Regions from separate parts of the Pantoea sp. SGAir0180 genome, predicted to be linked through region 2. Evidence: predicted binding sites of a transcription regulator. Region 2 holds the regulator's gene; each other region holds the start of a gene.
The links. Region 2 encodes CRP, which controls carbon source genes, mostly activating them, when cyclic AMP is high. Its sites were predicted from a motif close to ATGTGANNNNNNTCACAT; they were not measured.
Positions count from the first base shown of each region.

Region 1: the regulator CRP is predicted to act here: its motif matches at 2,415-2,432, upstream of C1N58_RS21455 (mannitol dehydrogenase family protein).
Region 3: the regulator CRP is predicted to act here: its motif matches at 2,602-2,619, upstream of cdd (cytidine deaminase).

Region 1 is NZ_CP028072.1:171,673-176,367, reverse strand. Features, by position in the region: gene C1N58_RS21465 (iron-containing alcohol dehydrogenase) at 1-318, opposite strand, end outside; gene C1N58_RS21460 (D-threonate 4-phosphate dehydrogenase) at 821-1,807, shown strand; gene C1N58_RS21455 (mannitol dehydrogenase family protein) at 2,648-4,120, shown strand; gene C1N58_RS21450 (alpha/beta hydrolase fold domain-containing protein) at 4,159-4,695, opposite strand, start outside.
Region 2 is NZ_CP028071.1:4,122,199-4,126,893, reverse strand. Features, by position in the region: gene C1N58_RS19280 (OsmC family protein) at 1-243, opposite strand, end outside; gene crp (cAMP-activated global transcriptional regulator CRP) at 546-1,178, shown strand; gene C1N58_RS19270 (YccS/YhfK family putative transporter) at 1,237-3,312, shown strand; gene C1N58_RS19265 (bifunctional acetylornithine/succinyldiaminopimelate transaminase) at 3,314-4,534, opposite strand; gene C1N58_RS19260 (aminodeoxychorismate synthase component II) at 4,623-4,695, opposite strand, start outside.
Region 3 is NZ_CP028071.1:961,296-965,990, forward strand. Features, by position in the region: gene C1N58_RS04600 (NAD-dependent malic enzyme) at 1-1,500, opposite strand, end outside; gene cdd (cytidine deaminase) at 1,671-2,555, opposite strand; gene C1N58_RS04610 (CidB/LrgB family autolysis modulator) at 2,674-3,366, opposite strand; gene C1N58_RS04615 (CidA/LrgA family protein) at 3,359-3,751, opposite strand; gene metG (methionine--tRNA ligase) at 3,867-4,695, opposite strand, start outside.

The sequences.
Region 1 (4,695 bases), on a different contig from region 2:
GTGACATAACACAGAAAGCAGCTTCGCCACATCCAGTACGCTTCCACCGCCAATGCCCACCACTAAATCAAACGTTTTACCTGCTGTACGCGACAGCACCGCTTCAACATCGGTATGCGTGGGTTCTGCCGGAACATCATCGATCAGTTTAACGTGACGGCCATCCTGACTGAGCAACGTCAGGATTTGCGTGGTCGCGGGCAAATTTACAATGTTCTTGTCTGTTAAAACCAGCAGGTGTTGTTTGTCCGTAACGACCGGCGTCAGTGCCTTTATCGCGCCGGAACCGCTCAATATTGTGCTGTTAATTAATGCCACGTCTGTCTCCCCATAAATGACTGAAATTCTTCATTCCGCTTAACTTCGCTCACTCACTGGCTAAATTTATAAATAAAATGGCGCTTTATTAAATTGATCTTGCTCACATATAATCTAATATGATTGAATATAATCATTAGGGTGAGGGCTGAAAACTGATGAGGTGCGTTGTGCCTCTGATATTCAGGCGCTTTTGACGACATGGGCGACAAAACAAGAGGGCCAGATCTCTGACCGTTGACCGGATGAGTGAAATCGCTCAACGACGGCAGTGTGGGTTTGCACGCTGGGCTGATTTTAGCGACAAGACGTCAGGGTTGGCTAAATGGACTGCTGCAATCGTCTCGGCCCGGGCGTAACCCGGCCCAGAAGGGCGGCGGGGTATGTTCCGGGTGGGCATGCATCCGGTTGTGACTGACGTCAGGCGGTATTAACGAAAGCCGGTGTTTGGGTAATGAACCTCCCCCTTTAAAAATTTTGAGCGTCGTTGAGGAGAAAACAAGTGACGAATGTTGTGGCGATTACGATGGGCGATCCGGCTGGGATCGGTCCTGAAATTATTATTAAGGCCTTAACCGAGGGCGCGTTAGCGGGTTCGCCCGTTGTGGTTATCGGTTGTGTACAAACGTTCCGCCGCATACTGGCAATGAACATAACGCCGCAGGCGGAATTAAACGTCATTAATAACGTGTCCGAAGCCCTCTTTATGCCCGGCGTTATTCATATTATCGATGAGAAAGTGGCACATCCGGAGGCACTACAGTGTGGGGTTGTGCAGCCTGAAGCGGGCGATGTGGCTTATCGATGCATCAAACGTGCAACAGAAATGGCGATGCGCGGTGATGTGAAAGCGATTGCGACGGCTCCGCTGAATAAAGAAGCGCTGCATATGGCCGGCCATCATTATCCAGGCCATACGGAATTACTGGCAAAATTAACTGACACCAAAGATTATTCGATGGTGCTCTACACCGATAAACTCAAAGTGATCCACGTCAGCACGCATATTTCTCTACGGACATTCCTGGATACGCTCAGCCAGGCGCGCGTTGAAACGGTAATCAGAATTGCCGATACGTTTTTGCGCCGTGTCGGCTTTAGCCAGCCGCGTATTGCGGTTGCGGGCGTTAACCCACACGCGGGTGAAAATGGGTTGTTCGGTGATGAGGAAATTCGCGTGCTGACACCGGCGATTGAGGCGATGAAGGCGCAGGGCATAGACGTCTATGGCCCGTGCCCGCCGGACACCGTATTTATGCAATGCAATGAGGGCATGTATGACATTGTTGTGGCTATGTATCATGATCAAGGCCATATTCCGCTCAAGTTGTTGGGCTTTTACGACGGTTTAAATATTACCGCAGGCTTACCGTTCCTGCGCACCTCAGCCGATCATGGCACGGCCTTTAACATTGCCTGGACCGGTAAAGCGAATCCCGAAAGTATGGCTATCTCGATTGATATGGCGCTGCAAATTACGCAAGCATAGTGTTGTGCGGGAAGGGAGGCTCAGGGTGACATGATTGCGTTGCCCTGCATACGGCTTCTGGGCGGCTGTGAAAACCTTCGCGATAAAACAGGCACCTGAACCTATATAACCTTAATACAGCGACGCGTCGGGAAACGGGTGTCTGTCATCGCATGCGGGTGCAATATCAATACAGCACCGTATCGGACTGGTTTAAATGCTCCGGCTCCACAGAGGCATAACTGACGGCCTTACCACGTACGCGTCGAATGACGCCAGATGAGGGAATAAAAAGCGTTCAGCGTTAATGTCCCGCCTGTCAAACACGGCGTTGAGTTTCTGCCTGATTTTCGTTTTGTCCGTAGCGAAATAGCTCACCGTGCTCTTAAACCCATTGGTGCGATTAAGTCTTTTTATACATGACGCCTGATGAGGTCGGCCGTTTTTATAAGCAATCTTTCGTATTTTTTTAAATTTTGGTTATTCACTCGCACCGCAAAACAGCGTGTTAATACGTATCAGCCTTTTTGAAAGTTAATTCTTCTGTAGTGCCAGTAATATTTATAGTTATAAAGAAGTTATGATTTTTATTTTCTTTGTTAATTAATAATACTTTGCCCAAAGACATAATTGCCATTCATCACATTTTTTATTTATAACTGGTATGGTAGTGGAACAATTCTGCCGCTGACGATAGGCTTCTCGCACCTGTTCTGTTTTAAAAACTTTCCTTTTGCCGTGGTGTTCTCAGGCGCTTGATCCAAACGGCGCCGCACAGGAAAACATCAAGGCGATCTCCAGGTGCTGCCGTTATTTAACGTCAGTGTCCACGCAGCTAATAAAAAATAAGGTGAGAAAGAAATGCAAACTACTCTACTGAATGCGAAGGCGACGGTTCCAAAATGGAACAGGAATAAGCTCGTCCCGCGTATTGTCCATCTTGGATTCGGTGCTTTTCATCGGGCTCATCAGGCGGTCTATGCCGATGTTCTTGCAGCAGAACATAACAGCGACTGGGGCTACGTCGAAGTTAATCTCATCGGCGGGGAACAACAGATTGCCGATCTGAAACGTCAGGGATTATTGTACAGCGTGGCAGAAATGTCGGCTCATGGCTGGGAAGGGCGCGTAATTGGTGTGGTGAAGCAGGCGCTTCACGCTCAGGTCGATGGAACCGAAGCCGTACTTCACGCCCTGTGTCAGCCCGAAATTGCCATCGTTTCCTTAACGATTACCGAGAAAGGCTATTGTCATTCACCGGCAACGGGCGAGCTGATGCGCGACCATCCTCAGATTGTCGCTGATCTGGCTCAGCCTCACCAGCCGCTTTCTGCGCCAGGGATCATCGTTGAAGCACTGGCGCGTCGCAAGGCTGCTGGTCTGCCTGCGTTTACTGTGTTGTCCTGCGACAATATTCCAGAAAACGGAAAAGTGATCGGTCAGGTCGTGCGTGCTTTTGCCCGACAACGTGACAACGACCTGGCAGACTGGATTGAACAGCAGGTGACGTTCCCTTCAACCATGGTGGACCGTATCGTACCGGCGATGAATCCGCAGAGTCTTGACGCGATCGCGGCGCTTATTCAGGTGGCCGATCCCGTCGCGGTAGCCTGTGAGCCCTTTCGCCAGTGGGTTATTGAGGATAATTTCGTCGCAGGGCGGCCGGCATGGGAAAAAGCCGGTGCAGAGTTAGTCAAAGACGTGCTGCCCTACGAAGAGATGAAACTGCGTATGTTGAACGGCAGCCATTCATTTCTGGCTTACCTGGGCAACCTTGCGGGTTATGAGCATATTTATGACTGTATGCAGGACCCGAACTTTCGCCTTGCGGCACGACGCTTAATGTTGACAGAACAGGCACCGACGCTAACCGTTAAGAACGTTGATTTGATCGATTATGCCGATCGGCTGATTGCACGCTATGAAAATCCCGCGCTACAGCATCGTACCTGGCAAATTGCGATGGATGGCAGCCAGAAGTTACCGCAACGTTGGTTACATTCCGTTTGCAGGCACCTCAAGCGCGGCAGCCGTTTTGATCTGCTTGCATTAGGTATTGCCGCATGGATGCGCTATGTCAGCGGTAAGGATGACCAGGGAAAAGAGATTGAGGTCTGCGATCCTTTATTGGCGTCTATACGAACCGTCGTTGACGGCAGCGTAGAAGGGGAGGCGAGGGTAAAAGCGCTGTTAGGACTGGAAGCTATATTCGGCCACACGCTACCCGATAATCCCTGTTTTGTGCAGCAGGTGGTTAAGTTCTATCTCCATCTACTGGACAAAGGGGCAAAACAGACTGTCGCGGACCTGATGGCTGACGTGTCAGCAGATTGATGATCAGGCAAACCACATAAAGTGGTTTGCCTGGTGCATTACAAATTGTCGTTTAAATTGGCTGTGCTCTTGCTGCCTGTTCGTGTATCAGGGTGCAGCACCTCTGAAAACCAGTTCACAACCAGGCGGATGACGTCAGGTTGATACCAGACCTCATCACCATGTTCTGCACCTTTCACCACGACGTACTCAACCTGATCACCTGCCTTTTTTAGCGCATCAAAGAGTTGCGCACTTTGATGCGGTGAAACGAGTGAATCTTTATCACCGTGCATAATCAGGAAAGGCGGTTTGGGGTTCGCAAGATGGCCCATGGGACTTGCCTGACGGGCTTTATCGGGATCATCCATGACAGACGCGCCTGCAAAATTGTGGAAGGCCGGTCCATGAATCAAAAGGGCTTCAGTGACGGCCGGTGAGGCGTGGACCTGTTGATTCTCTTCAGAGAAGCCTTCGCCAATATTGCGCAGATCGGAAATACCGTAAATCGTAGCGGCGGCCTGAACATCAGACGATTTATCTGTGAAATCCCCTTGATCGAACACGGTCTGGCCATTTGTCATGCCCAGCATTTG
Region 2 (4,695 bases):
GATGCGGGGGGCTTCTTCCCGACGTTCAGACGATAGTTTCACTTCGCAATCAACCACATCGTTGCGGCCTTTTTGCAAAATTGACACAACGTCAATGGCGCTGCATCCCCCTGCCGCCATCAGCACCATCTCCATAGGGCTCGGCGCTTTATCGCCAGAATTGCCATCCATCAGTACCTGATGGCCGGACGATGATTCCCCCAGGAATGTTAACCCTTCAACCCATTTGACGCGTGCCTGCATAATTTTGACCTCAGAATACCCTGTTTTGGCTCAGCGTACGCTTTTGCCTGGGAAACAGCAATCCAGAGAAAACGCCATCTTGCTGAAGCGAGACAACACAAGACAGTCGACGTAAGCTGTGCTACAAACAGAGCTGAAAATATTTTTCGTCATCCGAAGACGAAGCCGGGAAGAATGATGCGCACTGCGCCGAATGCAGCCCGAATAATTTCCTGAATGGAAAGACGCTTAACGCTTACATCGCCTGGCAGGGAAACAGAGCCCTGTATTTTGGGCACGATTACAACAGAGGATAATAGCGAATGGTTCTCGGCAAACCGCAAACAGACCCTACACTTGAATGGTTCCTGTCCCATTGCCATATTCACAAGTATCCATCCAAAAGTACGCTCATTCATCAAGGTGAAAAGGCGGAAACGCTTTACTACATCGTTAAAGGTTCCGTTGCGGTACTGATTAAGGATGAAGAAGGCAAGGAGATGATTCTGTCCTATCTGAATCAGGGCGACTTTATTGGTGAGCTTGGCCTGTTCGAAGAAGGTCAGGAGCGCAGCGCCTGGGTACGTGCGAAAACCGCGTGCGAAGTGGCAGAGATTTCCTACAAAAAATTCCGTCAGCTGATTCAGGTGAATCCGGACATCCTCATGCGCCTCTCCTCGCAAATGGCGCGCCGTCTGCAGGTCACATCGGAAAAAGTGGGCAACCTCGCGTTCCTTGATGTCACCGGTCGCATTGCGCAGACGTTGCTCAACCTGGCGAAACAGCCGGATGCCATGACGCATCCTGACGGCATGCAAATTAAAATTACGCGTCAGGAAATTGGCCAAATCGTGGGATGTTCACGTGAAACCGTGGGACGTATTTTGAAGATGCTGGAAGACCAGAATCTGATCTCCGCACACGGCAAAACAATTGTTGTTTACGGCACGCGCTAAGCTTTATTCTTCACGGCATAATGGCAACGTTATGCCGTGAATTATTTGCGTTGAGCCGATGTGGCGAAGAATAATTTATCACCCTGAAGTTAACTATGCCCTGCGCCAGACACTGGTGTTGTGTCTCCCCGTCGCGCTCGGCTGGCTGTTTGGCGATCTGCAAAAAGGATTGCTGTTCTCATTGGTGCCTGCCTGCTGCAATATTGCCGGTCTGGATACACCCCACAAACGCTTCTTTAAACGCCTGATTGTCGGCGGCAGCCTGTTTGCCCTGGGTAGCTTACTGATGCAGTGGCTTCTGTTTAAAGACGTGCCCTTACCGCTTATTCTTTTCGCTCTGCCTTTGCTGCTGGGCGTGACAGGTGAAATCAGCCCACTGCACGCACGGTTACTCCCTGCCACACTGATCGCAGCGATATTTACCACCAGCCTGATTGGCCGCATGCCCATTTACGTACCGCCCCTGCTCTACATCGGCGGTACGCTGTGGTATGGCCTGTTTAACTGGTTCTGGTTTTGGCTGTGGAAAGAGCAGCCAATGCGTGAAAGCCTGAGTCTGATTTACCGCGAACTGGCGAACTATTGTGACGCCAAGTACACCTTGTTGACGCAACTTACCGATCCGGAGAAGGCGCTACCACCGTTGCTGGCGCGGCAACAAAAAGCAATCGACCTCATCAACACCTGTTATCAGCAGATGCATATGCTGTCCGCCAGCCGCGATCACAGTCATAAGCGACTGACCCGCGCTTTTCAGGTCGCACTGGATTTACAGGAACACATTTCTGTCAGCCTGCATCAGCCAGAAGAAGTGCAAAAACTGGTAGAACAAAGCCATGCTGAGGCCGTGATTCGCTGGAATGCGAAAACCATTTCCGCCCGTTTACGTGAGCTGGCAGACAACATCCTGTACCACCAACTGTCCAGTCGCTTTGATATGGACAAGCAGCTGGGGGCACTGGAAAAAATCGCCCGTCAGCACCCGGACAATCCGGTAGGAAATTTTTGCCTTTATCACTTCAGCCGCATCGCACGGGTACTGCGTACACAAAAGCCCCTTTATCAGCGTGATTTGATGGCGGATCGCCAGCGCCGTTTACCGCTTCTGCCCGCACTCAGAAGCTATCTCTCGCTGCGCTCTTCTGCCCTGCGCACGGCCGGACGTTTTTCTGTGATGCTGATGCTGGGTAGCGGGCTGGCGCTGTTCTTTTCGATTCCCAAACCCTACTGGATTCTGATGACCATTATGTTTGTCAGCCAGAGTAACTACAGCGCCACACGGGTGCGTATTCAGCACCGTGCGCTGGGCACCTTTGCCGGGCTGGTGATTGCGGCAGCCTCGCTGCGGCTGGATGTCCCTGAACCGCTGGTGTTGAGCATCATGCTGGTGATTACCTTTATCAGCTATCGCTTTACCCGCCAGTTTTACGGCTGGTCGATGGTGGGGTTCACGGTCACCGCGGTATATACCCTGCAACTTCTGTCACTTAACGGCGCACAATTCTTACTGCCGCGCCTGCTGGATACCCTGATGGGCTGCCTGATTGCGTTTGGCGGAACGTTATGGCTTTGGCCGCAATGGCAAAGTGCCCTGCTACGACAGAACGCACATGATGTGCTTGAGGCTTTCCAGGACGCGTTACGCATGTTGCTTGGTCCGGAACAGTCTCCCGAGGTACTCGCCTATCAGCGCGTTAACGTTAATCAGGCCCACAATGCAGTCTTTAACTCACTAAATCAGGCGATGCAGGAGCCGGGGTTTAACGCACGCTATTTACAGGATATGCGTTTATGGGTCACGCACAGCCAGTTTATCGTTGAGCACATCAACGCCATGACGATTCTGGCACGCGAACATACCATGCTGCCGCCTACGCTGGCGGAGCACTATCTGCAATGGTGTGAAATTGCGCTGCAGCGTTGCCAGCAGCGGCTTGAATATGACGGCGAAAGTTCGCAAACCGATCTGTTACAGGGAATTGAAGATATCAACGAGGGACCGGTCACAGTACTGGAGCAGCACATCAGGCGCATTCTGGATCATCTTAAGGTGATGCACACGATCTCATCGCTGGCGTGGAACCAGCGACCGCATCATGGTCGCTGGCTGATTCGCAGTATGGGTCGAAAATAACTCAGGCAGCCAGGACTTTCCCGACCGCTTTGGCAAAGCGCGCCATGCCTTCTTCAATATCGGCGGGTTCAATAATCAGTGAAGGGGCAAAACGCATCACATCCGTACCAGCCACCAGCACCATAACGCCTTCAGCCGCGGCGGCATTGAGGATATCGCGTGATTTTCCGGCATGTTGCGGCTTCAGGGCCGCGCCTACCAGTAAGCCTTTGCCGCGAATATCGCTAAACAGATCGTAACGGGCATCAATCGCCTTGAGTGCCTCGACAAACTGCTGGCGACGGGATTCCACGCCGTTCAGCACGTCTGGCGTATTGATCAGATCCAGCGCGGTTTCAGCAATCGCACAGGCCAGCGGATTGCCACCATAGGTGGTGCCATGCACGCCAGGAGCCATCGTTGACGCCACCTCCTCGGTGGTCAGCATCGCGCTGACAGGAAAACCACCGCCCAGCGCTTTCGCCGAAGTCAGAATGTCTGGCGTGACGCCGTAGTGCTCATAAGCAAACAGCTTACCGCTGCGCCCCATACCGCTCTGAACTTCATCCAGCACCAGCAACGCCTGATGTTTATCGCAGAGCTCACGCAGCCCCTGCATAAATTCTGGCGTGGCCGGCATGACGCCACCTTCACCCTGAATGGGCTCAACGACAATCGCACAGGTGTGGTCGTCGATAACGGCTTTCACTGCCGCCAAATCGTTGAAGGGCACATGCACAATGTCAGCGGGTTTTGGGCCAAAACCGTCGGAATATTTTGGCTGGCCGCCTACCGTGACCGTAAACAGCGTCCGGCCATGAAAGGCATTATGGAAGGCAATAATTTTGCTTTTAAACGGGCTATGACGTTTACAGGCATAATAACGCGCCAGCTTAAACGCGGCCTCGTTGGCTTCTGCGCCGGAGTTGGCAAAAAACACTCTGTCCGCGAAGGTGGCGTTAATCAGTTTGCTGGCCAGGCGCAAAGCCGGTTCATTGGTGAACACATTGCTGGTGTGCCACAGGGTTTCGCCCTGTTTCTTCAGGGTTTCAATCAGCGCCGGGTGACAATGGCCCAGCGCGGTGACGGCAATCCCACCCGAGAAGTCGATATACTCTTTACCCTGCTGATCCCACACCCGGCTTCCTTTGCCTTTTACCGGTACAAACTGCGCAGGTGCATAAACAGGCAAAATAACCTGATCGAACGTTTCCCGTGTTACCGCAATGTTTTCCGCTGCCATTGACAACCTCGCAAACTGATGAGTTGGTTCATGATGAAATAATAATCATGAAATATGCATAAAAAATCACTTAAAGGCAAACACAACTTTACTGTTGCAGGAAATTAGCGAGCAGTTGATGTCCCTGTTCGCTGAGAATACTTTCAGGATGAAACTGCACG
Region 3 (4,695 bases), 1.2 Mb from region 2:
CAGCGGCGAGCAGTCTGCCAGTGCGCGGCTGGCTGTCATCAGCATGGTATCGGTTACGCGTGATGCACCCGAGGCAATCACCCCTAAACCGATGCCCGGGAAGATATAGGAGTTGTTACACTGCGCGATCGGATAGGTTTTACCGTTCCATGAAACCGGTGAGAACGGGCTCCCGGTCGCGACCAGTGCAGCACCATCGGTCCAGGCGATAATATCCGCTGGCGTGGCTTCAACGCGCGAGGTGGGGTTAGAGAGCGGCATCACAATAGGACGTTTGCAGTGCTTGTGCATCTCGCGGATGATCTCTTCGGTGAACAGTCCGGGCTGGCCTGAAACCCCAATCAGAATATCGGGTTTGGCGTTGCGCACTACGTCCAGCAGCGAAATCGCATCACTGGCCGTATCCCAGTCTTTGAGGTTGTCGCTTTTCTGCACCAGCTTGCTCTGGAAATCGAGCAGGTTAGGCAACTTATCAGTGAGCAGGCCAAAGCGGTCGACCATCATTACGCGGCTACGCGCCTCTTCATCGCTCAGACCTTCCGACTTCATCTGTGCAATGATTTGCTCTGCGATACCGCAGCCGGCTGAACCTGCCCCCAGGAACACCACTTTTTGTTCGCACAAACGGCTTCCGGCAGCACGACTGGCGGCAATCAGAGTGCCCACGGTGACAGCAGCGGTGCCCTGAATATCATCGTTGAAGCAGCACACTTCATCGCGATAGCGCTCCAGCAACGGCATTGCGTTTTTCTGCGCAAAGTCTTCAAACTGCAGCAGCACTTTCGGCCAGCGGCGTTTCACGGCCTGGATAAATTCATTAACGAATTCATCGTACTCCTCACCGGTGATACGTGGGTGACGCCAGCCCATATAAAGCGGATCGTTCAGCAGTTGCTGGTTATTGGTACCGACATCCAGCACCACCGGTAAGGTGTAAGCCGGACTGATGCCGCCGCACGCGGTATACAGCGACAGTTTACCAATCGGAATACCCATGCCGCCGATGCCCTGGTCACCCAGGCCCAGAATACGCTCACCGTCGGTCACCACGATGACTTTAACGTTCTGTTTGGTGGCGTTTTGCAGCATGTCTTCGATGTGTTCACGGTTGGGATATGAGATGAACACACCGCGGGCGCGGCGATAAATTTCAGAGAAGTGTTCGCAGGCTGCGCCGACGGTTGGCGTATAAATAATTGGCATCATCTCTTCAAGATGATTGTCAAGCAGACGGTAGAACAGGGTTTCGTTAGTGTCCTGAATATTGCGCAGGTAGACGTGCTTGTCGTTATTATTTTTGAAGTCCTGAAACTGACGCCATGCGCGTTTCGCCTGCTCTTCAATGGTTTCGACCGCTTCGGGCAGTAAGCCGTTGAGATTGAATTCGTTACGCTCTTCGATGCTGAAGGCGCTGCCCTTATTCAGCAGGGGAAATTCCAGCAGAATAGGGCCAGCGTAGGGAATATAGAGCGGGCGTTTACTTTCGTATTCGAGTTCCATGCAGTAATGCTCCGGTTGCGAGTGTTCCTGGCGCAATAAGAGGGTAGAGGACGCCAGTTTATTTTGATAAAGAAGGCCTGGCGTCAGATCCTATGAAATTTCTCGCGGATGTACAGCTTTTGTAAATAAAAGATTTAGAAACTGTTTAAAACCGTGCCCCGCATTACGCTTTACGCCAGCTCGATAACGTTAAGGTTGTCGCAGCCCAGCGCGCGCAGTGTTGCCTGCGTCGCTGAATACTGATCTAACGCAGGCTGTCGGGGCTGGGCCAGCGCCGCTGCCTGAATCGCCTCGCAGGATTCGCCGGCCATATTCAGCAAAATCAGTGCGGCCTGAAGCGGAGGCAGGCTGGGATTGAAGGCCGCATTTTCCGCATAGCGACCGCTAAAAATACGGCCTGAGGCGGTTTGCACTGCAACGCCACTGAACGCGCGGCTGTAAGGGGCATGACTCTGGTTGGCCGCGTCAATGGCCGCCTGCGACAGCGCATCGCCCGTGACAACAAAGCCATGATCCACCTTATCCATCAGCCGTTCGGTGATGTGCAGGTCGCCAGGACCGAAAGCGTCAGGCAGATAGTGCGCTAACGTCTGCACCGGGCGCTGGGGCAGGCTGATACGAATCGCCGTGCCGCTGTTAAGCTCATTCATGAACTGGCGGCAATGCCCGCACGGCGTGTAGTTGACGGTGATGGTTTCCAGGCGCACTTCGCCGCGCAGCCAGGCGTGCGTAACAGCGCTTTGTTCTGCATGCACGGTTTGCTGCATGGTGGCACCGGCAAACTCCATATTGGCACCGAAATACCAGTTACCGCTTATCCCGCGTGCAATGGCACCGACGTTAAAATGGGACAGCGAGGCGACCGCGCAGGCCGCCGCGACCGGAAGCAGCGCCAGGGCGAGGGCGTCCGCATCCAGTTGGGTTTGCTGTTGCAGGAGGGTGACCTGATCGGCCCGCAGCATCGCGTCAAATCCCGGCTCACTCAGCACCGGACGAAGCGCGGTTTGCAGGGGAGCCGGCAGTAATTCAAAGGCAGAGTGGAAACGTGGATGCATGGAAGCCTCATTCAATCTTCAGGCAATGTGCCAGACATCGGTTTATATGTGATCTCTGTCGCTCTGACAATGCAACGTGTCTTAGAGTTTTCAACTTTGCGAGATCTCTCCCAAAGTTTTAGCCAAACCAGTGCAGTAGCAGCGGAAAAACAAAGGGTGCCAGTAACGACGTTACGATGCCGCAGATCACCAGTGCCAGCGAACTAAATGCCCCTTCCTGGAAGTCCAGTTCCGCCGCCCGGGCGGTTCCCAGCGCATGGGACGCATTACCAATCGCCAGACCGCGTGCTGCTTTACTTTTCACGCCCAACAGATTCAGCACCATATGGCCAAATACCGCACCGAGCACACCGGCTATCAGCACACAAATCGCACTGATAGCGGGAATGCCGTGCAGAGAGCCGGACACCGCCATCGCGATCGGTGTGGTGACGGATTTAGGTAAAATCGTGGCGGCGATTTCCGGCGTTGCCCCCATCCACAGGGCGATCGCCGTGCCGGAGGTCATTGCCGTCAGGCTGCCGATCAGGCATACGCCGATAATGGATTTCCAGCGGGCGCGAATCTGATGCATCTGCTCATACAGCGGCAGCGCCAGTGCGACCACGGCGGGCTGTAGCAGGGCATTAAGCACCTGGCTTCCGGCAAAGTAACGTGTATAGGGCAGTTGCAGTAACAGCAGGATGGGAATGATGATCGCCATTGAAACCAGCAAGGGGTTCAGCAGGGCAATCTTCAGCGCGGCAGCCAGTCTGCGCGCCAGGAAAAATGCGCCCAGCGTCAGGGGCAATGACCACCAGATATCACTCATCCTTCACCTCTTTCGTCGGCGCGTGCGAATGCAGCTTGTGGGCGCTTAACCCCACGATGCTCAGGACAGCGAAGGTACTGACAAGACACGAGACCACGATAGGGCCAAACTGCGCGGTCAGCAGATCGGTGTAATTCATGACGCCCACACTGATGGGAACGAACAGCAGCGCCATATAGCGAATGATAAGATGACAACCGGGCTTAACCCAGTGGACCGGCACGATTTGAGACGCGAGCAGGGTAAACAAAATCAGCATGCCAATAATGCTGCCGGGCAGCGTGATGGGCAGCAACCTTGCTACGCCGTTTCCGGCATATAAACAGAGATAGAGAAGGGTAAAAGCGCGCAGATAACGCCAACTTATCGCTAGCACGGTGTGCATGACAGGCTCCTGTTTCCAACGAGCGTAATCCTACGCACTGACGGTCTGGCGTGCCAGCTGTCAGCGTAAGGCAGAACGGCCCTCCCTGCCATCAGATGCAGGAAGGGCGAACGCCTTATTTAACGGGCATACCCGGCACTGCGCCACTGTCGACAGACAACACGAACAGGTCTTTGCCGCCCGGCCCCGCAGACAGCACCATGCCTTCCGAGATGCCAAAGCGCATTTTACGTGGTGCCAGGTTCGCCACGATAATGGTCATTTTGCCGACAAGTACGGCCGGGTCAGGATAGGCTGCACGGATACCAGAGAAAATCTGGCGCTTCTCGCCGCCCAGATCCAACTCCAGACGCAGCAGTTTGTCTGAGCCGTCCACCAGTTCCGCTTTCTCAATCAGTGCCACGCGCATATCAACTTTGGCAAAGTCATCAATCGTGATGGTATCGCCAATCGGCGCATCCGCCAGTGGGCCGCTGACCGTCGGTTTACTGGCTTCAGCCGCGTCGGCTTTCGACGCTTCAATCAGGCCCTCGACTTTCGCCATCTCAATGCGACCATACAGGGCTTTAAACGGCGCAACCTGATGGTCGAGCAGCGGCTGCTGAATGGCGTCCCAGCTGAGTTCGCTGTTCAGGAAAGCTTCGGCTCGCTCGCTCAGCGACGGCAGCACAGGCTTCAGCCAGGTCATCAGCACACGGAACAGGTTAATGCCCATGGAGCAAATAGCCTGCAGATCGGCATCACGGCCTTCCTGCTTCGCCACCACCCACGGTGCCTGCTCGTCAACATAACGGTTGGCCAGATCGGCCAGCGCCATAATTTCACGAATCGCCCGGCCAAATTCACGGCTTGCCCAGGCTTCGCCAATTTTTTCGGATGCGTCCAGGAAGGTTTGATAAAGCGCCGGGTCGGCCAGTTCTGCGGACAGCTTGCCGTCAAAGCGT